One region of the Lysinibacillus sp. A1 genome, then DNA from elsewhere that is predicted to be linked to it. Evidence: riboswitches for the same ligand, from Rfam matches in the RefSeq annotation. Region 1 holds a riboswitch; each other region holds the start of a gene.

Evidence for each region. A riboswitch is a leader RNA that binds a small molecule or an ion and turns the genes downstream of it on or off. The one in region 1 is predicted to bind S-adenosylmethionine.
Region 2: linked by a shared signal. The riboswitch ahead of PI85_RS02265 (cyclase family protein) and the one ahead of PI85_RS20410 (bifunctional homocysteine S-methyltransferase/methylenetetrahydrofolate reductase) in region 1 are both predicted to bind S-adenosylmethionine.
Region 3: linked by a shared signal. The riboswitch ahead of PI85_RS05460 (O-acetylhomoserine aminocarboxypropyltransferase/cysteine synthase family protein) and the one ahead of PI85_RS20410 (bifunctional homocysteine S-methyltransferase/methylenetetrahydrofolate reductase) in region 1 are both predicted to bind S-adenosylmethionine.
Region 4: linked by a shared signal. The riboswitch ahead of PI85_RS14165 (methionine ABC transporter ATP-binding protein) and the one ahead of PI85_RS20410 (bifunctional homocysteine S-methyltransferase/methylenetetrahydrofolate reductase) in region 1 are both predicted to bind S-adenosylmethionine.

Annotation. Positions count from the first base shown of each region.
Region 1 is NZ_JSZM01000032.1:74,417-82,487, forward strand. Features, by position in the region: gene PI85_RS20400 (globin-coupled sensor protein) at 527-1,819, shown strand; gene hemG (protoporphyrinogen oxidase) at 2,010-3,404, shown strand; SAM riboswitch class I at 3,507-3,606, shown strand; gene PI85_RS20410 (bifunctional homocysteine S-methyltransferase/methylenetetrahydrofolate reductase) at 3,696-5,543, shown strand; gene metH (methionine synthase) at 5,536-8,071, shown strand, end outside.
Region 2 is NZ_JSZM01000004.1:56,314-64,384, reverse strand. Features, by position in the region: gene PI85_RS02275 (helix-turn-helix domain-containing protein) at 1-1,533, shown strand, start outside; gene PI85_RS02270 (hypothetical protein) at 1,684-2,085, shown strand; SAM riboswitch class I at 2,184-2,290, shown strand; gene PI85_RS02265 (cyclase family protein) at 2,379-3,116, shown strand; gene PI85_RS02260 (DedA family protein) at 3,145-3,741, opposite strand; gene PI85_RS02255 (Cof-type HAD-IIB family hydrolase) at 3,807-4,580, opposite strand; gene PI85_RS02250 (DUF2225 domain-containing protein) at 4,905-5,588, shown strand; gene PI85_RS02245 (hypothetical protein) at 5,610-5,963, shown strand; gene PI85_RS02240 (erythromycin esterase family protein) at 6,108-7,517, shown strand; gene PI85_RS02235 (DUF4272 domain-containing protein) at 7,562-8,071, opposite strand, start outside.
Region 3 is NZ_JSZM01000008.1:57,876-65,946, reverse strand. Features, by position in the region: gene chrR (class II chromate reductase ChrR) at 37-768, opposite strand; gene PI85_RS05475 (succinate CoA transferase) at 1,135-2,655, shown strand; gene PI85_RS05470 (DASS family sodium-coupled anion symporter) at 2,735-4,216, opposite strand; gene PI85_RS05465 (glycerol-3-phosphate acyltransferase) at 4,416-5,048, opposite strand; SAM riboswitch class I at 5,204-5,317, shown strand; gene PI85_RS05460 (O-acetylhomoserine aminocarboxypropyltransferase/cysteine synthase family protein) at 5,435-6,739, shown strand; gene PI85_RS05455 (hypothetical protein) at 7,070-7,456, shown strand; gene PI85_RS05450 (homoserine dehydrogenase) at 7,930-8,071, shown strand, end outside.
Region 4 is NZ_JSZM01000015.1:144,665-152,735, reverse strand. Features, by position in the region: gene PI85_RS14180 (nucleotide sugar dehydrogenase) at 1-1,025, opposite strand, end outside; gene PI85_RS14175 (MetQ/NlpA family ABC transporter substrate-binding protein) at 1,697-2,548, opposite strand; gene PI85_RS14170 (methionine ABC transporter permease) at 2,615-3,283, opposite strand; gene PI85_RS14165 (methionine ABC transporter ATP-binding protein) at 3,273-4,301, opposite strand; SAM riboswitch class I at 4,385-4,488, opposite strand; gene PI85_RS14160 (thioredoxin family protein) at 4,545-4,856, opposite strand; gene PI85_RS14155 (TOPRIM domain-containing protein) at 4,872-5,213, opposite strand; gene gcvH (glycine cleavage system protein GcvH) at 5,305-5,685, opposite strand; gene PI85_RS14145 (arsenate reductase family protein) at 5,767-6,123, opposite strand; gene PI85_RS14140 (acyl-CoA dehydrogenase family protein) at 6,306-8,071, opposite strand, start outside.

The sequences.
Region 1 (8,071 bases):
TATTTAGAATAAGGGTATAAAATATTAATATAGTGAAATTTAATGATGATCGATTGAAAAATAGAAAAAAGATAAAAAAAATAAGCATAATCAAACAAACAAATGAAACAAAAGGCTACCAATAATATTGTGGTAGCTTTTTTTTGTTGAAATTCAGACAATGTAGCAGTAAGGACTTTATATACATATTATGTAAAAATATGGTATAAATAAAATTGACAGTATTTTTTAAAATGTTTAAGGTAAATGAGTAATTTTGAAATGAATCATACATAAATAAATCGACTATAGTCAATGTATAGAGAAAATCTGTTAGTTGAGCACAATTCACCTTTTATTCATGATAGAACAATGTGTGGCTGCTTTTGGAGGAAGCAGTGTGACAAATGAAATAGCTGAAGCAAATGGGATCATCGTATATGGTCAGCCTATGAATCGGTATTTTTTGTTGTATCAATCAATATGCTAAAAGGTATTTGTTGTTTCTCAGCCTGTTAAAGTAAACGGAACGAAAGAGGGAAGATAAGTGATTTTTCAAAAACAGAGTAAGACGAAGGCGTTGGATTTACAGCAATATACGGTGAAAATGGAGCTGTCTAATCGCCAATTAATGGTGAAGCAAATTGAAATGCTGAATGTAACGAAGCAAGACTTACAATATTTAAAAGCATTCCAACCGTATGTTATGGACAATGTTGATCACATCGTAAACCGTTTTTACAATATGATCGGTACCGAACAACATTTGGTAAATATTATTAGTCATCATAGTTCTGTAGAAAAGCTTAAAATAACGTTACGGCAGCATATTATTGAAATGTTTAACGGAACGATTGATGAGGAATTTTACCAAAGGCGTGTGAAAATTGCAAAGGTGCACGTACATATTGGGCTTAGAACACAATGGTATATTTGCGCGTTCCAAGATTTATCTCTCTCATTTATAGACTTGGTTGAACAGCATATCGATCATCCACGAGATCAGTTTAATACAATAAGGGCCATATCTAAAATTTGTAATTTCGAGCAGCAACTTGTTTTAGAGGCATATGAAAATACAGTTGAACAGCATAAAGAAAACATGGAACTAGAAAAAGAAGCAATTGAACGGCAAATTGTACAATCCTCTGAATTGCTTGCGACCATTTCACAGGAAACTAATAATTCGTTTTGCAGACTAAGTGAGCAGTCTGGGGAAATTGAACAATTGGCAAAGAGATCGCTAGAAGTGTCTACTCTCGCTGAAAACCAAGCACTGGATGGACGTGAATGTTTAAAGAAACAATCACTAAATATGCATAATATTATTCAGTCTCTTCATGATATAGAAGAAAATATTGAACAATTATCTGATATGTCGAAGGAAATGGAAACAATTATGAGTGTCGTAACCAATATTGCCAATCAGACCAATTTGTTGGCCTTAAATGCCGCTATTGAAGCGGCCCGTGCCGGAGAAGCAGGGAAGGGATTTAGTGTAGTAGCTGATGAAGTACGTAAATTATCCATTCAAACAAAGGAATCTGTCACCGCTGTTGCATTATTGTTGCAAAAAACGAGTGAACGCACCGGGAAATTAGAGCAATCTCTCATTCATATCCAAGAAGAAGTGGCATCTGGTGAGGATAATATGTTACACACGGAAGGTCAATTTACAAATATAGTAGGGGCAATGACAGAAGCAAAAGATCAAAATGATTGCATGGCGACGAAAATACAAGCAATCGCAGGTATATTAAGTGGGCTGGGTAGTTCTTTTACTGAAGTAACGAACTCAGCAGAAAAATTAGCTAGCTTTGCCCAAAATTTAAAAAGCTAGATCACTAGTAACCATATTAAACACTATAGTACTCATTATAATGTGTGTTTAGTAAGCATAATTTTTGGAGCTAGAGCTATCTCATAGTTGAGGTAGCTCTATTTTTGCTAAATTTGTAAAGGGTTTAACGTAATTTTCAATGAAAATAAGTTTATACTGTAGACAGAACTAAAAATAGGGGCGGTTTACTATGAAAACAGTTGTTGTATTAGGTGGCGGCATTACTGGTTTATGCACAATGCATTATCTACAACGCCAAGTGAAGGAAAAAAAATTAGATGTTCAGCTAGTGCTCGTAGAAAAAAATACATATTTAGGTGGCAAACTATATTCAGCCTATGAACAAGGTTTTATTATGGAAACTGGTGCTGACTCTATCGTAGCTCGCCATAAAGGTGTAATGGAGCTAGTGCAGGAGCTAGACTTTGAAGATCATCTCGTTTACAACGAAACAGGTGTATCCTATATTTATACAAATAACGAGTTGCACGCCATTCCAGCGGATTCTACTTTCGGTATACCTATGAGTGTGGCATCACTTGAGGAAAGCACTCTTATCTCAGATCTGGCCAAACAAGAAGCTTTAAAAGATTTAACTTTACCCAATGCAGGTTTTACAAAAGAAAGCTCGATAGGGGAATTTTTAACTTATTATCTTGGCGAAGAGCTTGTGGAAAATCAAATTGCACCTGTTTTAGCAGGTGTCTATTCTGGTGATTTACACCAACTTTCTATTGCTTCTACTTTACCGTATTTAATTGACTATAAAAATGACTATGGAAGTATCATAAAAGGTTTTGATGCGAATCGTGAGCAATTTGTTAAAGCTGCTAATAAAAAATTTATTTCATTTCAAAATGGGTTATCCTCTTTAATTGAGCGATTAGAACAGACATTAACAGAGGTAGATATCATTAAAGGGGTAGCCACAAATCATGTCCAAAAAATGGGGAACCAATATTCGATTACATTAGCAAATGGTCAAAACATTGAGGCAGAATATGTTGTTCTAGCGCTACCGAATGAAGCGGTTCAAAGTATATTACAGGATGACTCCTTAACACATTATTTTGATCAGTTTACTACAGCATCAGCCATTACTATTTATCTAGGCTTTGATGTGTCTGATGCAAACTTACCAGCGGATGGAACAGGCTATATTGTATCCCATAATTCTGATGTCACTTGTAATGCAGCGACTTGGACGAGTCGCAAGTGGAAGCATACATCGAAAAACAATCAACTACTTGTTCGCCTATTCTATAAGAGTATTAATCCGGCGTATGAGCAGTTACGTAAAATGACTGACGACGAATTGGCAGCCATCGCTTTAGAAGATGTTCGGAAAAGCCTAGGAATAGATGAAAAGCCAACCGTTGTGAATGTCACAAAGTGGATTGATCAAATGCCTAAATATGACTTAGCTCACCGGGAAGCGCTGCAAGGCTTACTATTAGAGCTGAATGAAAACTATCCAAATTTATCGATTGCGGGTTGCTCTTATTTTGGAGTAGGTATTGGTGCTTGCATTCAAAATGGGAAAAAAATTGGTGAAGAGCTTGCAGAAGAACTATCCAATTTCTAAGTTTTTAAACGAAAAATTTCTTTGTTATGTGAAATAGTCTTGACTCATTCGTCTGTAAACGATATGATTCTTTTAATTATTTAAAAAATTCATACTTAATAATTCTTATCAAGAGAAGCAGAGGGACTGGCCCATTGAAGCTTCAGCAACCAACTTTTTGTCAGGTGCTAAATCCAGAAGACCGTTGAGTCGAAGATGAGAAGGAACAATAATGATGAGTCGTTAAAGCCTTCTTTTTATATAAAAGAAGGCTTTTTATTATACAGAAATAGAGGAAGAGAGGCTAGTTTTATGGGATTGCTTGAAAGGTTACAAACGCATGTATTGACGGCAGACGGTGCAATAGGCACAGTGTTGTATGGCTATGGATTGGAGTATTGTCATGAGGAAATGAATGTTCAGAGACCTGAATTAATTGAAAAGATTCATAGAGAATATATCGCAGCGGGTGCTGATATTATTCAAACGAATACGTACGGTGCCAATGCCATTAAATTAGCTCGCTATGGATTAGAATCAAGTGTTCAACAATTTAATGAAGCAGCTATTACTATTGCTAAGCGAGCAGCAGCGGATGGCGGTCAATTTGTTTTAGGAACGATTGGTGGTATTCGTGGCATTCGTAAAAGCGATGCAACATTAGATGACATATTAGCGACCGTTGATGAGCAGGCAAGTGTGTTACTTGCAGGAAATCCTGATGGTCTTTTACTCGAAACTTATTATGATTTTGAAGAATTAACAGCGACATTAAACATGCTACGCGCCAAAACTAATATACCGATAATTGCTCAAGTATCTATGCATGAGCCTGGTGTTTTACAAAATGGTATGTCTTTAAATAATGCGCTACATGAATTAGAGACTCTTGGTGCAGATATTGTTGGTGTCAATTGCCGTCTTGGTCCATATCATACGATTCAAGCGTTTGAGGGAGTAGAACTTCCGGAAAAGGCATTTATGTCAGCCTATCCAAATGCTTCGCTATTAGATTTAGAGGACGGGCGTGTTGTTTATGAGTCGGAGGCTGATTATTTTGGTCGCGCTGCTGTTGAGCTGCGTGATCAGGGTGTTCGTTTAATTGGGGGCTGTTGTGGTACGACACCAAAGCATATTGCAGCCGCAAAGAAGTATTTAGAAGAGCTATCACCAGTTAGTGAAAAGCATGCGAAGCCTGCAAAGATTGAGATTGTTCGTGATGCTGAGCCAGCTAAATTTGAACCACTTCATGAAAAGGTAAAGCGTGAACGCTCGGTCATTGTAGAGTTGGATACACCTAGACACTTAGAAATAGATGGGTTTCTTGAAGGGGCCAAGCAACTATATGAGGCAGGTGCCGATGTAGTTATGATGGCAGACAATTCATTGGCATCCCCACGTATTAGTAATATTGCAATGGGGGCGTTATTGAAAAGCTCTAATGGCGTACGCCCCCTTACACATATTACCTGTCGAGATCGTAATTTAATTGGTCTGCAATCACATTTAATGGGGTTAAATGCCTTAGGAATTCATGATGTGCTAGCTGTTACAGGTGACCCAACCAAGGTTGGAGATTTTCCTGGTGCCACTAGCGTCTATGATGTCTCCTCGATGGAGCTGATCCAATTAATTAAACAATTAAATGAAGGGGTTTCTTTCTCAGGGAAACCATTACGGAAAAAGGCTAACTTCTCTGTGGCTGCTGCATTTAACCCAAATGTTCGTGTATTAGATCGTGCTGTGGCACGCTTAGAAAAAAAGATGGAGCATGGGGCAGACTATTTCATTTCACAGCCTGTTTATACAAAGGAAAAAATTATAGAAATATATGAAGCAACGAAGCATTTACAAGCACCGATTTATATTGGCATTATGCCCGTTACGAGTTATAAAAGTGCAGAGTTTTTACATCATGAGGTGCCAGGCATAAAATTATCTGAAGATGCTTTATCAAGGATGAAAGCATGTGGTGAAGATAAGGAACGCGCCACACTTGAGGGGATTGCAATTGCCAAGGAATTAGTAGAGGTGGCTGCGCAATATTTCAATGGCATTTACCTTATTACACCATTTTTACGCTACGATGTGACATTAGAATTAATGAAATATATAGAGCAATTGGATGAACAGAAAAAAGGGGTAAGTATAAATGGCTAAGCACTTGATTGAAGAACAACTTGATAAACGAATATTAATTCTCGATGGCGCAATGGGAACCATGCTGCAAAATGAAAACTTATCAGCCGATGATTTTGGTGGGGAGGACCTAGATGGCTGTAATGAAAATCTAGTGCTTACTAGACCTGATGTCATCGAGAAAATTCATCATAAGTACTTAGAGGCAGGGGCAGATATTATTTGTACAAATACATTTGGGGGAACACCTCTTGTATTAAATGAATATAATCTAGGTGCAAAAGCGGAAGAAATTAATAAACGTGCAGTCGAAATTGCTCGTCAAGCAGTTGACAATTACACGACTTCCGATTGGCCCCGCTTTGTTGCAGGCGCAATGGGCCCTACAACGAAGACGTTGTCAGTAACAGGCGGTATTACATTTGATGAATTAGAAGAAAATTTCTTTGTGCAGGCAAAGGCATTGATTGAAGCTGGGGCAGATGTGCTATTGCTAGAGACAAGTCAGGATATGTTAAATGTGAAAGCAGGTACCCTTGGGGTAACTCGTGCTTTCGAGGTAACCGGTAAAGAATTACCTGTGATGATTTCTGGAACAATTGAGCCTATGGGGACTACTCTTGCAGGGCAAACCATTGATGCCTTTTATATTTCCATCGAGCATATTCAACCATTATCGGTAGGCTTAAACTGTGCGACGGGACCTGAATTTATGACGGATCATATTCGCTCATTAGCAGAGCTGTCAACGGGGTATATTAGCTGTTATCCGAATGCAGGCTTACCTGATGAAGAAGGATGTTATCATGAGTCTCCAGAATCTTTATCGCAAAAATTAAAAGGATTTGCAGAAAAGGGTTGGCTCAATATTGTAGGTGGATGCTGTGGTACAACTCCAGCACATATTGCGGCTATACGTGAAATTTTAAAAGATGAAAAGCCTCGTCAGCTACCAGAAAAAACGCATGGTCACGCAGTATCAGGTATCGAGCCACTTTTATACGATGATTCTATGCGTCCGTTATTTATTGGGGAAAGAACAAATGTTATTGGTTCTCGTAAATTCAAAAACCTAATTATTGATGGTAAATTTGAGGAAGCAGCTGAGATTGCAAGGGCGCAAGTGAAAAATGGCGCACATGTCATAGATATTTGCTTGGCGAACCCAGATCGTGATGAATTAGCAGATATCCGTGGCTTTATGCAGGAGGTTGTGAAAAAAGTTAAGGTTCCACTTGTTATTGATTCCACAGACGAAAAGGTTATTGAAGAGGCCCTCAAGTTTTCGCAAGGGAAGGCCATCATTAACTCTATAAACCTAGAAGATGGCGAAGAACGGTTTGATGCCGTATTGCCATTAGTGAAAAAGTACGGTGCCTCGTTAGTTGTGGGAACAATCGATGAAACAGGGATGGCAGTCGATCGTCATCGGAAGCTTGAAATTGCTGAACGTTCCTATCAATTACTAACAGAAAAATGGGGAATGCAACCTGAAGATATCATTTTTGACCCATTAATGTTCCCAGTAGGAACGGGAGATGAGCAATATATTGGCTCAGCACTTGAAACAATTGAAGGAATTCGTCTCATTAAAGAAAAAATGCCCCGTACATTAACGGTGCTTGGAGTTAGTAATATTTCGTTTGGCTTACCACCGGTTGGACGCGAGGTTCTCAATGCTGTATATCTTTATCATTGTACACAGGCTGGTTTAGATTATGCCATCGTCAATACTGAAAAGCTAGAACGGTATGCATCGATTCCAGAAGCGGAAATTAAACTAGCCAATGACTTGTTATTTAATACTAATGATGAAACATTAGCAGTATTTACTGATTTTTATCGTGATAAAAAGAAAGAAAAAACTGAAGCAGATATTCCAAAAACTGTAGAAGGTCGCTTAGCCTACTATATATTGGAGGGGACCAAAGAAGGACTTATTGCTGATTTAGAGGCTGCCCGAGAACTATTTGAGTCACCTCTTGATATTATAAATGGACCTTTAATGAATGGGATGGCTGAGGTTGGTCGTTTATTTAATGATAACCAATTGATCGTAGCAGAGGTTTTACAATCTGCTGGAGTGATGAAGGCTGCTGTTGCTCATTTAGAGCAATATATGGAGAAGAACGAGGAGAGTGCAGGCAAGGGGAAAATGGTGCTTGCTACTGTAAAAGGTGATGTGCACGATATTGGAAAAAACCTTGTTGATATTATTTTAAGTAACAATGGCTATAAGGTTGTAGACTTAGGTATTAAGGTGACGCCTGCTCAATTAATAGAAGCTATTCGCAAGGAAAAGCCAGATTTCATTGGGTTATCAGGTCTATTAGTTAAATCAGCACAGCAAATGGTCACTACTGCCCAAGATTTCAAAGAGGCAGGAATTGATGTACCAATTTTAGTAGGTGGAGCTGCGCTTTCCCGACGTTTTACAGAAACAAAAATTGCTGATGAATATGGTGGTCCTGTTATATACGCAAAGGATGCGATGCAGGGATTAGAGCAGGCCAATTTATTAATGGGTGAGGGGACACGTGAAAATTTCT
Region 2 (8,071 bases), on a different contig from region 1:
TCATATACTATTCTACCAGCGGATATGCAGCCATATAGCCATACATACTATTCGCTTTTCATCCTTATTAGTGGTAACGGAACACTTAAGACAAATCATGAAACTATCCACCTTATGAAAGAAAAATGTGTGATTATTCCACCTAATTGCCATGTCGAAATTCACACTGCAAATGAGCCCCTCTGCTTATACCAATTGACATTTAACACGATTTATCTTAGTAAATCCCATGCCCCTACTAGTCTCTTTACAAGTGTTAGAGAACTACGTCTCCTTCCCTTTTCTCAATGCAATAGACTATTAGAAGCTATTTATCGGTGTCGTCAAGCAAAGGATGAACACACTATTTTTGAGCAGCATGTTCGTTTCCAAGAATTAATGCTATTTATTTTTGAACAAAACCAACCAAAGCCTATACTACAAAATGATCGTCAATCTGTAGAGCAATCCATTCAATATTTGCACAAACACTTTGGTAGGGATTGGACTGTTGAACAATTAGCAGAACTTGCAAATGTTCCAAGATGGAGTTACTCTCGTATTTTTAAAGATATTACGGGGCAGATTCCTCTTCATTATTTAAATAGTATACGTATTGAAAAAGCCAAACAATTATTAATGACAACTAATGATCGTGTATTTGAAATTAGTCAGTCCATTGGTTTTAATAACGAATATTATTTCAACCGTCGTTTTAAAGAGCATGTAGGTATTTCCCCAGGACAATACAGACGAAGTCAAAGTAATAATGTACGTGTATTCGCACCGTTCTTAGAGGACTTTTTTGTAGCTTTAGGTATTACACCCATTGCCCAATTTAGTCATTCCAAGTGGGGGAAACAAGACTATTTAGGTTTGCAGGATGTGCCCGATATCGATGTACAGTACGGAGAAGTGGATCGTCTCTTTCACTATAAACCAACTTTAATTATGTTAGATGCCGGTATAGAACGTTGGGAAGCTTGTCTTCATTTAAATAAGCTAGCCCCAATCTGTCACCTAGACCACCCTGGGGAAGACTGGCAATCGACCCTCTTTAAAATTGCTGACTTAACAGGAAAAACAGCTATGATGCAAGATATTATCTTGGATTACGAGGATAAGGTACAGAAGGCTCGACAAATTCTCGGTAAATCCGTTTACGGGCAAAGTGTGGCATTTCTTCGTATTTCAGCGATTGGCATTACGCTGTATGCCGGCCCTGAATGCGGTTATACAGGGCCAATCCTATACCGTGACTTAGGCTTAACGCCTCACCCATTAGTATGGAAAATACCGCTAAATCAGCGTAAAGCTCATCTGACTTCCGATCAGCTGCTACAGCTAGACGCGGATCTTTTATTCATCACCTTCGACAAGCAGCACTCCATTTATGAGCATGAAGAGCGTACTATTTTAAAATCTTCCATGTGGAAAAACCTAAGTGCAGTTAAGAGCAGCTGTGTTTATGAGGTCGATTTTTTAACTTGGATGAATTATGGAATCCTATCACATAGCAAAAAAATAGATGATGTTTTAAATGTTCTTGGCTAAAGAACAACAAGGAAGCTTGCTATGGCTTCCTCTTTTGTTTGTGTAGCATAGCATGTTGTACACTCCTGTACAGAAACATCTTTATCCAAACACCTAAAAAGATCATGATACATAAGATAAGATATCAGCTTTTGGATAGGAGGAATTGAATTGTATTATAATCCTTATCCGTATTTTGTTCACCCCTACCATTACCCAATACCGTCAACGGCCCATCACCTTGTAGCTAGACCCTTTTCTCAACATTTAGCAATGCCGACCAGTAATAGTCCCTTTCCCTCTATTGATACACAAAAATTAATATCTTCAGCTACGCGGATAAAGGCGATTATGCAACAAGCACAATTACTTACGGATAAAATTGATAGTTCTCAACAATTTGCCCATGATTTAAAAAATGCTGCACAACTTTCAAATAAAACAGAGGTCGAAAAATTGATTACATCCACAGGCATCACTACAAAATTCGAAACCAACTATACACCAGATAATTTTAGAATACAGCTTATGGATAGTGATTGCTGTAGAGTAACGTTAATTTTAAATTGGTAAATAAAAATTTTAACCATGTAATCCTATAAAAGTTGTTAACTATAAAAATATATGCTAAAGTATTTGTACTGTTATTTCTGAAAATTCTTATATTCTATTTCTTATCAAGAGAGACGGAGGGATCGGCCCGATGAAGTCTCAGCAACCAGCTCAATCAGTATGGTGCTAATTCCTTTTGGCAAAATCTAAGCCTGAAAGATGAGAAGACGAACTACCCACGTATGATTTAGGGAGTCCTCTTCTATAGAGGACTCTTTTTTATTTACCATTACTTTTAGAAAGCAGGAAATTAAATGTCTAATGAACTTTTACAAGCATTGCACTTACTAAAATCAAAACAATGGGTCGATTTGACACATACCTTTGGCCCACATTCACCTCATTTTTTCATGTTTGAAGATGCTAAATTTGAAACATTATTCTCGCATGATGACGGTTTTTTCGCACAGCAATTTACATTCCCCGGACAATATGGAACACATATTGACCCACCTATTCACTTTGTAAGAAATACTCGTTTTCTAGATGAACTAGAGCTAAAGGAGCTAGTTCTCCCGCTTATCGTTATTGATAAATCACAAGAGGCTACTAGTAATCATGACTTTACGCTCAGTGTCCAAGATATTCTAGAATTCGAGGCACAACATGGACAAATAGAAGAAGGTACTTTTGTGGCACTGCGAACAGATTGGAGTAAGCGTTGGCCCGATAAAGAAGCCTTCAATAATAAAGATGTGGATGGCCATAATCATCTTCCAGGCTGGGGCTTGGAGGCATTACAATTTTTATTCAAGGAACGTAAAGTAAGTGCAATTGGTCATGAAACTTTTGATACCGATTCTGCTACTGATTTTCGTCAAAGCGGCAAATTGGATGGAGAATATTTTGTCCTTGATCAAGACACCTATCAAATTGAGCTTATGACTAATTTGGACAAGCTTCCTCCAAAAGGGGCTATTATTTTTAATATTGTACCTAAGCCTGAAACAGCATCTGGATTCCCTGTTCGATCATTTGCCATTTTGCCATAACAAAAAGTCGGTACACTCATACCGACTTTTACTTTTGTACGTTTCTTTTTTTCAATAGATAATAAACGATTAACATGACAAGGACAAATAGTAAGATGACATAAATACTATAATGGGATAAATAGTAACCGACGAATCGCCACTTCTCCCCTAATACTTTTCCTAATGTTATAAATGTGAACGTCCAAATAAATGCTCCTGTATAAGCAAAGAATGCGAATTTTTTATAGGGATAATTATTAATAGCCGCAATATAAGCTGTCAGATGGCGTACACCTGGAATAAAATAGCCAACTATTAATAAAAAAGGACCTACTTTCGTAAACATTTTTTTAGTAAAATCAATTTTTTCCTCAGTTATATGAAACTTTGGCCCATATTTCTGCAAGAGCGGTAAGCCAAATCGATGGCCGATATAGTAGCTTAAAGTAATACCTCCCATGGCACCAATCAGGGCGCTTACTAACGCTGGGATATGTTCAAGACTTTCTCGATAAACACTATAGCCTACATAAGTTAAAAATACTTCATCAGGAAGTGGCAACCCAACAATGCCTCCAATTAGGATCACAATGATACCAAAATACCCGTAATGTTCAATTAGAGATTGCACATGTTGCGCCATTTTCCAACCACCTAACACCTTTTCTATACAGTCATAACAGTAAAATTGCTCAAGCAAATATGTCGTTAAATAATGTGAAGCTGACGTAAAGCAAAATCTATGCCACCTTCAATAGATTTCTTTGTAACAAAATCTGCAGCATTTTTTAGAGCTTGGCTCCCATTTCCCATGGCTACCCCGAGACCAACCTGCTCTAGCATATCTATATCATTCTCTCCATCTCCAAAAGCTATTGCATCCTTAAAATTAATTTCAAAATAATCTAGTACAGCCTTTACAGCTATCGACTTGGACACATCCTGCTGTAAGACATTCACAATATAAGGATGCCATCGTTGCCGTAATATATTCGAAAATTGACAAGCTAATCTTTTTTCAGCCTGCTCATCTGCATAAAGACACATAAGAAAAACCTCTTCTTCTATAATGCTGTCATTTCTAACGGGAAAATCACGTAAAGACAATGTCTCTTGCATCGCGCTTAACGCTAACGGATTTTGTATAGCATTCATCGTAAGTTGTTCTGTAAAAAATGTTAAGGAATGCTGTTGTTGCTGTGCAAAAGCTTGAACATTTTGAACAATGCCCTTTTCAATCGGAATTTTATGTATGACAACATCCTTGTGCTTCACATATGCCCCATTTGCCGTAATAAAGGTTTCAATTCCCAAACTTTTCAGCCCTTCACACATGGACAACGGCCTTCCTGTCGCAGCCACTAGATGAATCCCTTTATCCTGTAGTAGATGAATGGCCTGCCTTGTACTTTCTTCCACAGCGCCATTCTCATAATTGATCAGAGTACCGTCCACATCAAAAAATACTATTTTATATGTCATTTCCTCCATCCTCTCACATCAAACTTTTGAACTATACAATTCGAATTGTCTATGAAATAAATTGTATATAATTCGACAAAATTTGCTCGAACTATATAACTTACTTTAAGTACACCGATAAATACTATTACAAGCTTATTTCTAATGATATTTAACTAATAATGTAAGGATTATTTTTAATTTAATAATTCTAAAGGAGTATACCAAAGAACACAGAATTGTTAAAATGATAGATAATGAATTAAATACATTGAACGATTATCGATTGCGTATAAATAGAACAAAAGAAATAATATTCTAGAGCATGCAAAGGAGTTGATTCTTATGGCATTTAACATCTACTACTATGAAAGTAGCGTAGATTGTAAATTTTGCAAAAAGCATTTTACAACGTATAAAGTACGCCCAAATCGATATAAAATTATCGAGGAACAAACAGATTTCATGCCCGTCTATGATGGCCTAAACCCTTTGCTGTATGAAGTTGCTGTGTGCCCACATTGTGGGTTTGCTTTCCATAAATCCATGACGCGGACATACGGACCTTTCATGCAGCTCATAGATGAACTATACATTAAAGAGCTACAGAAACCTATGAATATCTGTCAGGAACGTACAATCGATGATGCCATTATAAGCTTTAAGCTGGCCTACCTAGTATCTCGCGCATCAATGGAAGAATCGCTTTTGATGGCAAATTTCGCATTAAAAATTGCCTGGTTATATCGCTTAAAAAACGACGAGGAATCTGAAAAACGCTACCTTTTTGCTGCTAGAGATTTTTACAGTAAATCATTTGCATCTAACCAGGAAGGTGGAGAGCGAATTCAATTTTTACATGCCGAGCTAAGCCTCCGACTTGGTGATATGACAGAAGCTAAAAAAGGATTTTCTAGATTAATTGCCGATAAGAATGTCTCGCCAAAATATCGAAAGCTAGCACGTAATCGTTGGGAAAATTATAAATATGATGAACAACCTATAACCGTTAAAGAAAGCATGAATTGAGTGACGAGGAGAGGACTAGTTATGTTGCTATTTCAAAAAAAGATAGATGTGAGAGAAGAGGATATTTTTTCAGAACTGCATCATTTTTTATTAAGAAAAAATAATCGTTATTTAACAAACGAAGAGGTTGTGACGTTGACAGGTGTCTCGTCTGAGCTACTGTATAAATGGGTCAAAGCCGGAAAGTTAAAAAATTCGATATTCCCAAATTTAGGCGCCCCTTGTGAAAGATGTGGACAAATTACTCAAGCGAAAATTTGCGTGAGCTGCTCCTCCTCTATTATTGGTACCTTAAATCAAGAGGAAAAGGATCGGGCATGGTTTAAACAAATTCAACGTAACCATGTTAGAGCTAGTACGTATCATTATAAATAGTTGTTGGGCATCTCCATTTAAATGGAGATGCTTTCTTTTTTAACAATCAATCCAAATTTAAACAAAATTTAAACAAACTCCTCCTATGGTTTAAACTTTGCCCCTTATACTTAGGATCAACATAAAGAAAAGGGCTGATTTTCAATGAAACATTATAGAAAACGGAAAGCTTTATTAAGTACAGCACTGACAAGTTTAATCGTATTCAGTGGCATAACTAGTGCTTCAGCGGCTGCCCCTGCGGTAAAAGAGCAGGAAAAATACGGAGTGGTTCAGCAGGCTAGGACTACTACTGAAACATTAGAGGATTGGAAAACATGGGTGAATGATCATGCTTATAGCTTGACTTCCATTCAGCCGGAAACAGCTAGTTCGAAGAAAATCCCTTCTAATAAATTTGAGGACCTAGCAATGCTAAAGCCATTATTACATGATAAACGTATTGTCTTTTTAGGTGAAAGTTCTCATGGGGTCGCACAGTTTAATCTCGCTAAAACTCGTTTAATACAATTTTTACATCAAGAAATGGGTTACAATGTTTTAGCCTTCGAAAGTGGTCTGGGCGATGTCATGAATGCCCAAGGAAAAATTGATAAACAAGCTGCACTACAAACGATGAAGGATGCTATTTTTGGAGTATGGTGGACAAAAGAAACATTGCCTCTTTTTGAATACGCAAAAACAACTCAAGCTACAGAGAAACCTCTTGTTCTAGCAGGCTTTGATATTCAACAGCAAGGGGCATTTACGAATGGGGATTGGTTGCAAAACCCTCAATTGGCTCAGCAATTCAGTGACGCGGAAAAGCAACTCGCAGAATGGAGCTCTAGCAAAGATTTAAAAGGCTACCAGAAAGAAAAAACAGCTATTATTAACGTTTATAAACAAGTAAAAGCACAAGTTCAGACGAAAGAAAAGGAGCTTCAAAAGGCTTATCCGAATGAACTTCAAATAGTAAAGCTGATGGAGCGCACTTTAGCAGACCGTATCCGTTTGGCAGACGAATATGTAGAGCTAACAATTCAATCCACTATTGAGATGGAGCAAAATAAATATGAATCGTTTTTAACAACAATGGAGTGGCGTGATCAGGCGATGATGGAGAACTTACTTTGGCTAGCTGAAGAAGTTTATCCAACAGAAAAGTTTATCGTTTGGGCGCATAATGACCATATTCGTAAGGCTCAATCAGATGTAATGGGCTCCCCATATCCAGTTAAATTAATGGGTGAACGTTTACCAGACATCTACAAAAAATATAGCTATGTATTAGGCCTATATATGACTAGCGGAGAAACTGCCAATAATATGGGTGAGACGATGCCCGTTTTACCACCAATAAAAGGATCTATCGAAGATATTGTATCCTCAGCCAACCAACCTTACACATTCATTGATTTACGTAATCGTCAAAATGAACGTGGTAACTCATGGATGTTTGAACCTCGCCTATCCTATAGCTGGGGAGTAATACAAGAAAGCCTTGTTCCACGCGATCAATATGATGGTATTCTTTTAATTGATAAGGTGAATAAACCAACATATGTAAAATAACCTTTATAATATAGCAAACTAGTATCCTAGTTTGCTATTACTTTTTAAGTATCCATTGATATCGTTTCCCACTCTTCGTTTTGATGACCGATCAACCAGAATAAGGCTCTACGTCTTTCCATAACAATACTTTCATTCATTCCAACAGGAGCCGGTCGTTCTTGTATACGATTATCTACGCACGCCCAGTGTAATCTGAATATCTTGTCGGCTTCATCCATTATTTCTTTCTGACTACGCATCATAATTTGAAGATAAAATTGCTCAAACGTTTCGCAGTTAGAAATAACTTGAATAGCGTACTCACAATCACATACTTCATCAGGGAAATCAAGCTCTTTAACAAATCCCAGTACCCAAATCAGTATCCAATAAGCTTCATATTGCCATGAAATATTAATGGCTTCTTGTGCATTTGGTTGTTGATCATATAAAAAGGCCCTTTCATTATCCGTTAGATTTGCCTCTACTTCATATTTATGCAACATATTGATGAAGAAATCTCTTGATTCTTCAACATTTTCTCCTTGTGCCACATCACAAGCAAATTGAAT
Region 3 (8,071 bases), on a different contig from region 1:
ATCATTCGATAGTAACCCCATTTTAGAAAACGTTATTTATTTCCAGTTAAATCCTTTAGTAGCTAAAAACTCTTTTATATGAGGACGACGTTGCTCAATTAAAAAATCAGCCATTTGTTTTGTCCAATTATCGATTTTTCTGTTAGATGATCGACTATTATAATAGGCTTCCATTGTCTCATTATATGTTGATAAAAGTTCATCATACTTCTCGGCATTGTATTCATTTTCATGTAATACGGCAGACACAGGCAAACGTGGTTTTACCTCATTACGACGAACAGGTACGCCAATTGTTAGACCGAACAACGGGAAAACATGATCAGGTAAATTAAATAAATCGCTTATTTCTGAGGGGTTATTGCGCACTCCTCCAATATAGCAAATGCCATATCCCATTGATTCTGCTGCAATAACAAAGTTTTGTGCAAACAATGATACATCAGCAACTCCAACAAGGACATTTTCGGCTGAATCTGCCACGATATCTACTCCCTCTAACTTACCTGCCATTTGTAGCCGTTTGAAATCAACGCAAAAAACAAAGGCGCCACCAGACGTTTCATACTGACGGGGATTCCCAGAGAGTAATCCTAATTTCTCTTTTTTGTCTGCATCTGTTACCCATATAACACTATAGGCTTGCACAAAATGTGACGTGGCAGCCATTTGGGCTGTTGCGATTAATTCTTCAATAATTTCTTTTGAAATCGGGTTTCCATCATAGATTCTTACTGAAGAATGGTTTCGTAATAATTCTTTAACCATTTGTCTACTCTCCTTTGTCACTTATATATCAAGAGCATAGCACGCTTTCCAATCAAAATCGATTAAAGAGGGGTAGATAATTATATTTAAATAGTGTGGGAATGTAGAAATTATCTCGAAAAGTTAAATATTTCATTTGATATAGATTAAATATTCTAAATAGTATAAAATTATATAATCGGCTGTTTATTTGGTTGTGCTACCAAAAATTAGATTATTCTTATGCAGAAGAGGAGTGGGGTTAGCTCTTTTAATTAAGGATAAAGCCTCCTGCATATCTATTTGAAGCGGAGGTAATTTTGATGACAAAGATAATGGAACCAAATACTAGTTGAACAAAAATAAAGTGGGATGGAGGAATAAGGAATGGAAGAAAAGTTAGCGAAAAAGCTTCGTCATGAGCAATTACGGGGCAAGGTTGTAACAGCAGAAGAAGCAGCATCTTGGATTAAGGATGGCATGGTATTAGGGATGAGCGGTTTCACTCGTGCTGGGGATGTAAAAGTTGTACCTCTTGCGCTTGTAGAGAAAGCTAAAAAAGAGAGCTTCCAGGTAGATATATATACAGGAGCATCTCTAGGCCCTGAGGTAGACCAATACCTAGCAGAGGCTGGCGTTATTCGCAAACGAGGACCTTTCCAGGCAGATGCTGGTATTCGTAATAAAATTAATAGTGGTGATATCACATTTGTGGATGCACATTTATCACATAATGCAGAGTTGGTTCGCCAAGGCATTATAGGACCTATTGATTTTGCAATTATTGAAGCGGCTGCTATTACAGAAGATGGCTTATTAATTCCTACAACTTCAGTTGGTAACTCTCCGATTTTTGTGCAAGAGGCAGATCAAATCATCATTGAATTAAACGTAGCACAACTTGATGCATTAGAAGGCGTACATGATATTTTCGTTCCTGCACAACAAGGGAAACGGGACCCAATCCCTTTACAAAATGTGTCTGATCGTCTCGGTACAATCGGTATTCCGTTAGATTTGGATAAAGTAAAAGGTATCGTAGTTTCTGATATTCTAGATGCGCCATCAACGATCGTTCCTGCTGATGAGGAAACAGATATTATGGCTAATCATCTGTTAAACTTCCTGCGTGAAGAGATTAAAGTTGGCCGTTTAACAACAAGCTTGCGTCCAATTCAATCTGGGGTTGGATCAGTGGCGAATGCAGTATTACTTGGTTTTAAAGATTCTGAGTTTGAGAACCTAGAAGTATTCTCAGAAGTACTTCAAGATGCAGTATTTGAATTAATCGATGCAGGAAAAGTGAGTTTTGCTTCTGCTACTTCCATTACCCTCTCTGAACAAGTAGGAAACCGCGTTTATGGGAATTTTGACAAGTATGCGGATAAATTAGTACTGCGTCCACAAGAAATTTCTAACCAACCAGAAATTATTCGTCGACTCGGCTTGATTTCAGTGAATACGGCATTAGAAGTTGATATTTACGGAAATGTTAATTCTACGCATGTTTCTGGCACTAAAATGATGAATGGTATCGGTGGATCGGGTGACTTTGCCCGTAATGCACGCTTAGGTATTTTTGTGACTAAATCCTATGCTAAGGGTGGGAATATTTCTAGCATTGTCCCAATGGTTTCGCATGTGGATCATACAGAGCATGATGTTGATGTTATCGTAACAGAGCAGGGAGTGGCTGATTTACGCGGGCTTGCTCCGAAAGAACGTGTAGGTCTAATTATTGATCATTGTGCACACCCTGATTATCGTGAGCAGCTATGGCAATATTTTAACGACGCTAATGAGGCAACTGGTGGACATCATACGCCGCATGATCTTGAAAAAGCGCTGTCATGGCATGTCAATTACGCAAAAAGTGGAACAATGAAAGACCCAGCTTTATCAAAATAGAATTCTAATAAAAAGGCCTTGAAGGACAGCTGCTCCCTCAAGGCCTTTTGTTGTATAAGTTTATCTATGACATTAGCGTTTATAGTAGGCCAACCCATTTCCAATAAGTTGCAGAGAACAGTAAAATTAGGAGGAAGCCGAGAATCGTTAATGGGATACCTGATTTCAGGAAATCCTTTGTTGTAAATGCTCCTGTACCATAGGCAAGCATATTTTGTGGTGCACTAATTGGTAATAGGAAACCAAAGCTAATAACAAATTGTTGTATGATAACAAAGCCAACCTGATCAACATTTGCTGTTAATGTGGAAGCTAACACGATAAACACTGGTATAAGTGCAGAGGCTAAGCTTGTTGCACTAGCGAAACCTAAATGAATAAGAATATTAAATAATGTTACGATAGCAATCGTAGCAAGAATTGGCATAGTATCTAGACCGAGTGAACCAAAAACTTTATCTGATAACCATGATGCACCTTTTGTATTCAGCAAAATAGTTCCGAGCATAATACCTACTGCAAAGACAATGATTGTTCCCCAAGGGATATGAGGTTCAACTTCCTTCCATGAATAAACGCCTATTTTAGGCATTAGTAGTACAGCAATAGCGATAATTGTAACCGTCGTTGTATCAAATGGATGGAGCTTGCCTTCCGTTGCCCAGAAAAATAGTAAAACTAATGATGTAACGATCAATCGAATCTCAGGTGCTTTTAACGGCCCAAGCTCAGCCAACTGTTTCTTGATGACTTCTTTACCACCATCAATATTGCTCGTCTCAGGCTTAATAAGCGTAATCATAATGAAAAATAAGGCTACTGACATAATAATCGAGAATGGAGCAGCATAAAGTAACCAAGCACCCCATGATATATTCACATTAAATTGCTCTTGGATGAAATTCAAAGCAACCATATTTTGTGCTGCCGCAGTTTTAATACCGATATTCCAAATGGAGACGGCTTGTACAGAAGTAATAACAAGTAAAGCAGCAAGTCGACTATCACGTGGTAAACCGAATGCTGCGACCATGCCAAGAAGAATAGGGACCACTGCGCCAGCACGTGCAGTAGCTGAAGGAACAAAAAATGCAAGGGCAATTGAAACTAATATAGCACCGAAAACAATGGCTTTTGTTTTTGTTCCTACAAGCGAAAGAATCCAAAGAGCAAGTCGTTTATGCAAATTGGTAATTTGCATGGCTGCCGCTAGAAAAAGAGCTGCTGCTACTAGGGCCACGGCAGAGTTACTAAAACCACTTAATGATAGTTTTAAGGCGCTAGCAGTACCTAGTTGTGTTGTTGGATCATCCTTAGATGGTGCAAGTCCTAGTAAAACTGTGACGAGTGCAATAATCATTGCAGAGCTAACAGGATATGAAACAGCCTCTGTTACCCACAGGATAACCGCGAAAGCTAAAATGGCTAAAGCGCGCTGTCCAGCTACAGGTAGATCACCGTTATTAGGTAAAAAAATAATGATAATTAATAAAGCAAAAGCCAACCCAATCCATAAAGGCTTTAAATTACGCTTCGTTGTTGTTTGTTTAGATGAAGACATATTTTCTCATCCCTTCTACGTCTACGTAAAATGACGGTTATTATCCATAACATCGGTCAGTATAATGTTTTTTTAAGATAAGAATTCGTCCGTTTATTGTATAGAATGAAAAGAAGCGGAATATGTCTGTTTTACAGCTTTAATAGTAATTAAAGAGATAATTTGTGGTCATAAAATATACAAATATCTCCTAAAAATATTATTTCTTTTTCTTGAAGGCAGAAGTAACTTTAGGCTCGGTTCCATTGATTAAACGTTGAATATTTTCAATGTGCAAAATAATAGCAATAGCAAAAAGTAGAATGGCAATAATGGTCGGGCCAAGCCCAGGAATCCATAAGTAAGTAGCGGTACAAAAAACGAGGTAAAATTCTAATACCCCAACAATTAAATAGTTCGTTGCAAAAGATAAAATAACAAATAGAATAAGTGCAAATAAACCAATCTTCCAATCAACCGCAAGTAAAATTCCAATGATAGAGGCAGTCCCTTTTCCACCATTGAAGCCCATATAAAAAGGGAAATTATGCCCCAAAATAACCCCTGCAGCTATCAAGTAGGTGAGGAGCCATGTTTGTTCTGCTGTTAAATGTGTTACATCTGTTAAATAAAAATGTGCACCGACAATGGCTACGACGCCTTTGCCAATATCGATAAGAGCTACTAAAACGCCATATTTCCAGCCGAGTGAAAGCGTAGCATTAGAGGCACCAGCATTGCCATGGCCAGCTTTTTTTAAATCAACCCCGGATAAAAATTGTGCCACCTTAGAGCCGTGAATACAGCCAATCAAATAGCCAACAACTAGAAAACAGATCACGGCTTTTACCATAAAAATACTCCTTTCAAATTTTTTTCTAAAATAGTGTATGCGTTCTTACTACGTAAAAGAGCAGACAGAAGTTTCGGAAAAAATAAAATTTAGATGTTGACAGAAAAAAACTCTATGCTTATACTTTGTAACAACGATGGAAATTGAATCTCATACTCTTATCAAGAGCGGCGGAGGGATAGGCCCTATGATGCCCGGCAACCAGTAGGTGATGAACTTACTAAGGTGCTAATTCCTACAGATTCTTACTTGGATCTGGCAGATAAGGGGAGGAAAACTTGCAACCGCAACCCTCTTCTTAGCTGAAGAGGGTTTTTGTTTTCTACAGAAAAATCCTCCTCATCTCCGGTACCATCGTAAAAAAAATAACCAAATGGAGGTACACAATGACAAATTTTAAACCAGAAACACTGCTGTTACATGGCGGTCAAGAGCCAGACCCTGTGACGGGTTCTAGAACTGTTCCTGTTTACCGTTCAACTGCTTTCGTTTTTAAAGACACTGCTCATGCGCAACGTCTTTTTGCCTTAGAGGAAGCGGGGAACATTTACACGCGAATTACGAATCCGACAGTGGATGTTTTTGAAAAGCGTGTGGCTTTATTAGAAGGTGGAACGGCAGCAGTAGCACTTTCATCTGGTGCAGCAGCTATTGCATTTTCTATTTTAAATCTAGCTGGGGCAGGAGATGAAATTGTAGCAGCTAGTTCTTTATATGGTGGTACGTATAATTTATTCGCGAATACATTACCAAACTATGGCATTAAAACGATTTTTGTAGATGAAACAAACCCAGAGAATTTTAAGACTGCCATTACTGATAAAACAAAAGCTGTCTTCGCAGAAGTTTACGGTAATCCAAGCTTAAAGGTTTTAGATATTGAAGCTGTAGCTAAGATTGCACATGACAACAGCTTACCATTAATTATCGACAGTACATTTGCTTCTCCTTATGGGTCTACACCAATTGACTACGGTGCAGATGTGGTAGTTCACTCAGCAACGAAATGGATAGGTGGCCATGGGACAACTCTAGGTGGTGTTGTTGTAGACGCTGGTAAGTTTGATTGGACTAGTGGGCGATTCCCAGGCTTTACAGAGCCGGATGCTTCTTACCATGGTTTACGCTATGGAATCGATACAGCTTCTGCAGCCTTTGCTACAAAGCTGCGTGTACAGTTGTTACGTGATTTTGGACCTACATTAAGTGCAGATGCAGCTTTCAATCTTTTACAAGGTTTAGAGACGCTTCATTTGCGTATCCCTAAACACAATGAAAATGCTTTAGCTGTGGCAGAATATTTACGTAACCACCCATCTGTGGAGTATGTAAATTATAATGGCCTAGAAGATTTTCCAACACATGAGTTGGCGAAAAAGTATTTAAAAAATGGCTTCGGTTCAGTGCTTACATTTGGCATTAAAGGTGGACGTGAAGCAGGACGAAAGCTTATTGATCATGTAAAGCTGTTTTCACATGTAGCAAATGTAGGGGATGCCAAGTCGCTAATTATCCATCCAGCATCTACTACACACCAACAATTATCAGCAGATGAACTAATTCAAGCTGGCGTAACCGAATCGCTCATTCGCTTATCAATCGGTTTAGAGGCAGTGGAGGACATCATTGCAGATTTAGAGCAGGCTATTACTCAGGCAACAGCAACAACTGAGCAAACAGTAGAAGCTTAATATAGAATGACAGGCGAATGTTGTAGCGTTTACGTATTTTCTCATTCGAATAGCCTCATTTGGTATACGTCAAACGTTGCTACATTAACCAATTACCTCATCCGGTAATTATCAGAACCTTTTTAAAAACAATACCGAGTAATTTTATATGTATTATTGACTTTGTTAAAACCTTGTTATATACTTGGAATTAAGTTAAATGTACGGAAAAACCTCGTTGAAAAGGTAAATGTTTTCATAAGTGATCCCCCCACTTTTGAATAGATAGGAGAGTAGTTACATAGCCAGTGGCTACTCTTCAAAAAAACTGATGATAAAGGAGTGTTTAAAATGGGTAATCTCTATAGTGCGCAAAACATTGCATCTTATCTAATTTATGAACTAAATGAAGGTCATGTATTTGTTAACAATCAATCCATTCAACACATCCTTACATTAGTGGAATGTAAATGGCAGCAAATTTTCGGTCATTCAGCGTATCAAGAACAGGTTTGCACAGATGATATTGGCTATACGATTAAGGAAGTTTATGAGGCATATGAGAAGTATGGTGTGAGCCACATCCAGCTTCCAGCAACAGAATTTTATTTGAAGTATGGTACATTTCAATTAGTGGAACGTACGTATGCAATACCAAATTTTACAGAAGAAGAAATTAGTATTGTTCAACAAGCTTTAACACAATATCGTTTTCAATTGCTTTCAAAAGCGAGCTAAATAATCCCTCATATATTTAGGCTCATTCTCTGCTGCTACAGGGAATGAGCCTTTTTTATAGTAGTTTAATTATTTAGCTGGTTTATGGGTGTCTGAACATACATATATATAATAGAAGAAAGACATCATAATTTGAGAGTAAAGAGTCAATATTTGTTCAAATCTTATGGATAAACTAAAAAAACGTATAGTAAAAGGAATGAAACCGATTTCTTTTGCACGTCTAGGGAAAACAAATGTCCTTCCTAGAAAGATTTTTCTTGTGTAAAGTATATATATGCGTTACAATTTTCTTTAAGTTAAATTTCGAATTATTTGAATTTGTATATGTTCTAACATGTACTGAATATCAAAATTTATCCAAAATTAAGGGTTGGCTAAGGCCTGCGGTTGGTGTCAAATGATTTGGCACAACCCCACGGAGAGTTTGGCTTGATGAAACTGCGGAATGTAAGTTGGAGGGAATAATAAGAATGGCAACTATAAAGGCAGCGATTTTAGGATTTGGAACGGTAGGTCAAGGAATCTATCATATATTAAATGAAAAGCGGGAAGATCTTAAAAATAAATTAGGCATTGAATTGGAAGTAGCTAAAATTTTAGTAACAGATGCTA
Region 4 (8,071 bases), on a different contig from region 1:
GTGACACCAATAATAACAATTTTTGCTTGGCGTAGCTCCGTATTTTGAATACGTAAGTACTGCTTCAGTCTCTCTACAACAAAGCTAGGCATCGAATCATTAATTTTATCTGCTGCTTCTATTAATGTTGCTGAGACACCATGCTGTTGACCCGCCCACAATAAATATTTAGGGTCCACAGGGATACAATGTCCACCGACTCCTGGGCCAGGTTTAAATGGCATGAATCCATAAGGCTTTGTTGAGGCGGCATCGATAACTTCCCAAATATCAATATTCATTTTATAGCAAATTTGACTTAGTTCATTGACAAGAGCGATATTGATTTGGCGAAACGTATTTTCCAGCAATTTCTCCATTTCGGCAACTTTCGGACTTGTTACCGTATATACACTAGTATGAATGACTGTTTCATAAAAAACCTTTGAAACTTCCAAGCATGTGGAAGTAACACCGCCAACAACTTTGGGTGTATTAGCAACTGAAAAATTACTATTACCAGGATCCACTCGTTCTGGTGAATAGGCTAAAAATAAATCTTGACCAACCGCAAAGCCATGTTTTTGCAAGATAGGCTGAACAACTTCCTCTGTTGTCCCAGGATAGGTCGTGCTTTCAAGAATGACTAGTGCATTTGCATTAATATGGCACCCTATATCGTGAGCTGCTTCTTCTATATAGGAAATATCAGGAGTACCATCCTCCATTGTAGGGGTTGGCACACAAATGATGACAACATCAACAGAAGCAAGTTTGGAAAAATCATCGGTTGCTTCAAATTGACGTTCCTTCAATAGTAACTGTATATTTTCTTTCGGGATATCAGCTATATAGCTTTCACCGTTTTGCAACAGGGCGATTTTTTCTTGATTTTTATCAAAGCCTAAAACATGAAAACCTTTTTGAACAATTTCAATGGCAAATGGTAGACCTACATAGCCGAGGCCAATTACCCCAATTGTCGCTTTTTTTGTTTGAATTTTATTTAATAAAGCTGAGCTCATTGATTTCGTGTTTATCGTCATAACAATAACTCCTTTGGCTAAACTTTCATGTAATTTTTATCGCCATTTTTTCGTTATCTATTCATCTACTTATATATGCCGAGTATTCTGCAACGTAATAGGCCATTTCTCATTGCCATTTTCACCAAACCCCTTTCATCTCTACATACTTAAGTATGATTTTTTTAGTCAAAATAGATGAATAAAATCTAAATTCACAAAAAAACTTTTCTAACAATTATATAGTACTACTTGCAACTAAACAATTTCTAAATAAATCCTTCATTCACGATAAAACGCCTACTTTATTAGTATTTAGAACAAAAAAGTTCATTATTTATTCAGATATTTAGTAAATATATTCAGAGTCGCTTTATTAGTGTAGATGAAAAAGTTGCTAAGCGACACTGAAGAATGTTAATAAATAAAAAATTAACATTTTTTCCTTTTTTGAACTCTAAAAAATCCCTCTAGAATTGGTTTTCACCGATACTGGAGGGATCATCCTTTGAAACACGGAGAATAGACATTACATGAGCTGTTGTAACTATTTTATATAGCCATTTTTATTTCCTCGGAAATCGACAACTTGTAGATAGTCACTATTCGAAAGCTGTCAAAATTCACTTAAACAGCTTCAAAAGAAAAAGAGTACGTAAGTAATTCACTACTTACGTACTCTTTTATTTAAATTATTGAACAGGTACTACTGCACCTTTCCATTCTTCTAAAATAAAGTCTTGGATTTCTTTAGACGTTAATACTTCTAATAATGTTTTAATTTCTGGTCTTGATTCATCCCCCGCACGTACTGCGATGATGTTTACGTATGGTGACTCTTTATCTTCAAGAGAAATCGCATCTTCGATTGGGTTTAAGCCATTATCAATAGCAAAGTTAGAGTTGATCAGTACTGCGTCCCCTTCGTCGTTTTCGTACATTTGTACAAGCATTTCTGGTGCTGTATTCGCATCGAATTTAAAGTTTTTAGGATTTTCATCTATATCTTTAATTTCTGCTGCTGTTTTATCAATACCCTCTTTTAATTTAATTAAGCCCTTAGCTTCTAATAATGACAGCATACGACCGTGATCTGATACCGAATTAGAAAGTAAGATTGTTGCACCTTCAGGAAGTTCTTCTAAAGATTTATATTTTTTAGAGTAAATACCGATTGGCTCAATATGAACACCACCAGCATTGACGAAGTCATAGCCATTGTCTTTAATTTGTAACTCTAAATACGGAATATGTTGGAAGTAATTTGCATCCAACTCTTTTGATTCTAAATCTTGGTTTGGTAGCACATAGTCTGTATATGTTTCTATTTCAAGGTCAATACCTTTCTCAGCTAAGATCGGTTTTGCTTTATCCAAAATTACGGCATGTGGTGTATTAGAAGCTCCCACTTTTAATGTAACGTTTTCTTTACTATCTGTTTTATCACCAGATGCTGAATTTGCATCCTCTTTTTTATCAGTACCGCAAGCTGCTAAAGCTAGTACAAGTATTGATAAAAATAATCCTGTTAATAACTTTTTCATTTATGACACTCCCTTTATTTTGATGAAAATATGTTAGCGGCAAGAACCGGAATAACCTCAGTTTTATTAACGTTTATCAATTTTTTCTGTAATGAAATCACCAATCCATTGGATAATAAAGACTACTACTAAGATCAAAATAGTTGCCATTAATGTCACATCTTGGCGATTTCGTTGGAACCCGTCTAGGAAGGCTAAGTTTCCAAGACCTCCTGCACCGATTATCCCTGCCATTGCTGTATAACCAACAAGTGCTACAGCCGTAACCGTAATACCAGAAATTAATGCTGGTAATGATTCAGGGATTAGAACTTTCCAGATAATTGTGGAGGTTTTTGCCCCCATTGAACGAGCTGCTTCAATGACACCTTTATCAATCTCACGTAACGCAATTAATACCATACGTGCATAGAATGGAGCCGCACCGATAAATAAAGCAGGTAAAGCAGCATTAGCTCCACGGATTGTACCTAGTAAAAACTTAGTGAATGGAATTAATAAAATAATTAACACGATAAATGGGATAGAGCGGAAAATGTTAACGAGTGACCCTGTTAAAAAGCTAACAATTTTATTAGCCCATAACTGATTGGGACTTGTTAAAAATAGGACGATCCCAATGGCTAACCCTAGAATAAATGTAATAACTGTAGAAATGGCTGTCATATATAATGTTTCATACGTAGCCTGCCACATGCTATCCCAGTCTACATTCGGAAAGAGATTAGTTAGCATCTGCAATCACCTCCGTTTGTACTTCCACTGTATTTAAATAGCTTAGGGCTTCAGTCACATTTGCTTTCGACCCATCAATTTGCACGATGAGCGTACCATATGCTCCATTTTTCGTTTGTGAAATATTCCCGTGTACAATGCTTACTTCCACATCGAATTGCTTTACAAGATGTGAAATAACAGGCTGTTCGGTTTTTTCACCAACAAAAATCAGTTTGACCAGTTGTCCCGTTGGGTAATTTGCTTTGATTTGTTCTACTGTATCTTGTGTTTCCTTTGTATTTGTAATTTGGGCTACAAATTTCTTAGTAATGGCCGCCTGAGGTGCCTGGAAAACCTGCAATACTTCCCCACGCTCTACAATTTCGCCTGCCTCCATCACGGCTACACGATGACAAATCTTGCGAATGACATGCATTTCATGCGTAATGAGGACAATCGTTAACCCTAAACGTTCATTAATATCTACCAGTAAATCAAGAATGGCATCTGTTGTTTCAGGGTCTAGTGCAGATGTTGCCTCATCACATAGTAAAACCTCTGGGTTATTTGCTAATGCACGTGCAATCCCTACACGTTGCTTTTGTCCACCAGACAGTTGCGATGGATATGCTTGATCGCGCCCTTCTAAGCCAACAAGTGCTATCAATTCCTTCACCCGCGCCTCCCGTTGAGCTTTTGATACACCTGCAATTTCTAATGGGAAGGCAATATTTTCTGCAACTGTTCGTGACCAAAGTAGGTTAAAATGTTGAAAAATCATACTAACCTTTTGTCTAGCTGCTCTAAGTTTTTGACCCTTAATCGAAGAAAATTCTTGATTGTTCACCGTTACTGTTCCTGCTGTTGGTTTCTCTAAACCATTAAGTAAACGAATCATCGTACTTTTACCAGCGCCACTATAGCCGATAATGCCAAAAATTTCACCCTTATTAATAGTAAGGTTAACATCTTTGACTGCCGTTAATTCGCCATTTGCTGTTTTGTATTTCTTCGTTATATTTTGAAGCTGTATCATAGCGAATACTCCTTTTCTTATATAAAAAAACCCCTCTACTTATAGACAAGTAGAAGGGGTCACGTATTATACGTTGAACCGTTCTCTCATCTTTCAAAGAAAAATCTTTGGGTGATTTGGCACCTTTTCACTATGTGATGGTTGCCGGGCTTCATAGGGCACTTCCCTCCGCCGCTCTTCATAAGAGTTCGATATATTTAATGTTTTAGTAATATATTTGTTACTTTACCACGCTAATAAAGTTCAGTCAATTGATTTTTTTAACAATTCGTACAAAAATGGTACGGATTGAAAAGCATAAATCTTTTCTGTCACTTTGCCGCCATCACAAACAAGTAAACAAGGAACGCTTTCAATTTGATGTTCAATAGCAATTTGCTCCAAAAAATTAATATTTGCTTTCCCTAATTTTAAGTGAGGTAATAGTTGTTCTACAATTGACATCATTTTCGATGCCACTGCACAAGTACCACACATCGGTGTATATAAATAAAACGCAGCTTTTTCTCCCGACTGTAATGTCGTTTCCCACTGCTCTTTTGACCATTCTTTCATTCATCTCACGCAACCTTACAAAATATATTCATTATGGATTGAAAAATGTGCACGCAGTAAAATTGTCGCTAACACTTTTCGTGGTGTCGTTTCTACTTCCTTATAGGTTGGCATTGTACGTAAATGCTCTGCTTCAGGATAATGTCTGTCCATTAATGCACGTAACTTATCGCCTGAAGTATCGGCATCAAAAAAAGTGAATAGCTCACAGCCCTCATAAGGATCGAGTAGCTCTTCTAATTGATGCACTCCAATTGTTCCATTCGTACATAGTATTGTAACATTCTCGTTCAAAATTGGCTCAATTTGTAGCTTATCTGAGCGTCCTTCTACTATCAAGCATTTCCCATCGAACATTACGCCACCTCCATTTAGACATACCCACTTATACATTATTATATAATAAAAAACGCCGGTGGTTTCCGACGTTTTTTGATTATGGCTTGTCTTATTCTGCAGTCATCTCTTCGTATTGTTCTGCTGTCATAAGTTTATCAACTTCTGATGCATCAGCAGGCTCTACGACGATCATCCATGCTTTTTCATATGGTGATTCATTTACGAATTCTGGGCTATCTTCTAAATCTGCATTTACTTCCACTACAGTACCTGAGATTGGTGCATATAATTCAGAAACAGTTTTTACTGATTCTACGCTACCGAATGGATCATCTGTTTTGATTTCATCGCCAACTTGTGGAAGTTCAACGAAAACGATATCTCCTAATTCAGATTGTGCGAAGTGCGTAATACCAATACGTACTTTTCCATCTTCTACTTTTACCCATTCATGCTCTTCAGAGTAACGTAAGTCTTTCGGTGTGCTCATGCAAAAAACCCCTCCATAATTATGTAATATATTCACTTTCAGTGTGCCATACTTCTCCTATAAAAACAAGGATAAAAACGGTTATAACCAAGCTTGCTCAAAATCGGATTCTTTAAACCCTAAAGTTACTTTTTTTCCATCTGTTACGATGGGACGTTTTATTAACATACCATCCGTAGCAAGTAGCTCAAGCTGTTCTTCCTCAGTCATATCAGCTAGCTTGTCCTTCAAACCAAGGTCACGATACTTCATACCAGAAGTATTAAAAAACTTCTTCAAAGGTAGTTCACTTGCTTGCCATAAAGCTGTTATTTCATCCTTTGTTGGTGGGTGCTCTACGATATGTACCTCTTCATAGGAAACGTCATGATCATTTAACCACTTTTGTGCTTTTTTACATGTTGTACATTTTGGATAATGGAAAAATTGAATCGTCATAAAAATGCTCCTCTGCTGTCTTTTTCTGTAGTATACCATCATAATCATTTAGAATGGTGGAACTTCGCTCATTTTCGTAAGTCTATCCATTGGTTCTGTATTTTTATCCGTTACTTTCCCGAATTTATCTGGAACAAAAAAACTAGCTACCCATTTACGGATAGCTAGCGTTTTTCATACGATTAAACGATATATTTTTCTGCTTCAATTAATTTCACAGATGCTTCACGTTTCTTCGTAATTAGGTTGTATGGATTGTTACGTGTTAATTTACGTAATGCAGATAAAGTCATACGTGCTGCATCACCATCTGCGGATGCAAGAATTGTATCTTTTGCTTCTTTTTCGATTTCAGCAAATGCTTCTTGGCAGAAAATTTGAGTGTATAGCAATTTTTGATGTGCTTTTTCAACGCCATCACGTGCAACCGCTTTTTCTGTACGTAATACAGCTGATTCCATTGCAAATAATTGATTAGCGATATTAGCAATATTTACTAAAACTTCTTGCTCTTGATCTAACTTCGCACCAAAGCGTTGTGCTGCTAAGCCTGCCGCTAATACAGCAATCTTCTTGGCATTTTTCACTAAGTATTTTTCCTGAGCTAGTGGCTCTGTACCGATATCCTCCGGCATTAACATCAAAAGCTCTTGCTGTAGATTTTGCGCAACTTGTAATAATGGCAGCTCACCTTTTAGTGCCTTTTTCATAAATGTACCTGGTACAATCATGCGATTAATTTCATTTGTACCTTCAAAAATTCGATTAATACGAGAATCACGGTAAATACGCTCTACCTCATATTCAGCCATGAAGCCATAACCGCCATGTAACTGTACCGCTTCATCTGCAATATAATCTAATGTTTCTGATCCAAATACTTTAGCAATTGAGCATTCAATCGCATACTCAGCGATAGCACCTGCAATCACTTTTCCTTCCTTTTGCTCCTCTGGACTTAGCTGGCTTAAACGATCTTCAAATAAACCAACAGTACGGTAGTTTAAGGACTCTGATGCATACAATTGAGAAGCCATCGTTGATAATTTTTCTTTTGTAAGGTTGAAGTCAGAAAGCTTAGTTTTAAATTGCTGACGTTGGTTTGTATATTGTACTGCTAACTCAAATGCACGTTTCGATCCACCAATTGTTCCAACCCCAAGTTTATAGCGACCGATATTTAAAATATTGAAGGCAATGACGTGCCCACGACCGATTTCACCTAATAAATTTTCTACTGGCACTTCTGCATCTTCTAACACTAGTGTACGAGTAGATGAAGATTTAATCCCCATTTTCTTCTCTTCAGGACCCACAGAAACACCATTGAATGCACGTTCCACAATAAAGGCAGTGAACTTGTCGCCATCAATTTTAGCGTAAACAACAAAAACATCTGCAAAGCCCGCATTTGTAATCCATTGCTTTTCACCATTTAAAATATAATGTGTGCCTGCATCGTTTAGTTTCGCAGTTGTTTTTGCCCCTAAAGCATCTGAGCCTGATCCTGGCTCTGTTAATGCATAAGCAGCAATTAATTCACCTGAAGCAAGCTTCGGTAAATATTTTTTCTTTTGATCTTCGTCACCGAATAGCACGATTGGTAATGAGCCAATTCCAACGTGTGCACCATGAGTGATGGAGAAGCCACCCGCTACAGACATTTTTTCTGCAATTAATGCTGAAGAAACTTTATCTAAGCCTAGTCCTTCGTATTCTTCTGGAACATCTGCACCAAGCAAGCCTAATTCACCAGCACTTTTAAGGAGACGTACTGAATGCTCAAATTCGTGGTGCTCTAAATTTTCAACTACAGGTAAAACTTCATTTGCTACATATTCTTCTGTTGTTTTAGCAATCATTTTATGCTCATCAGTGAAATCTTCTGGTGTAAACACACGATCTAATTCCACATCTTCAATTAAAAATCCGCCGCCTTTAATGAAAT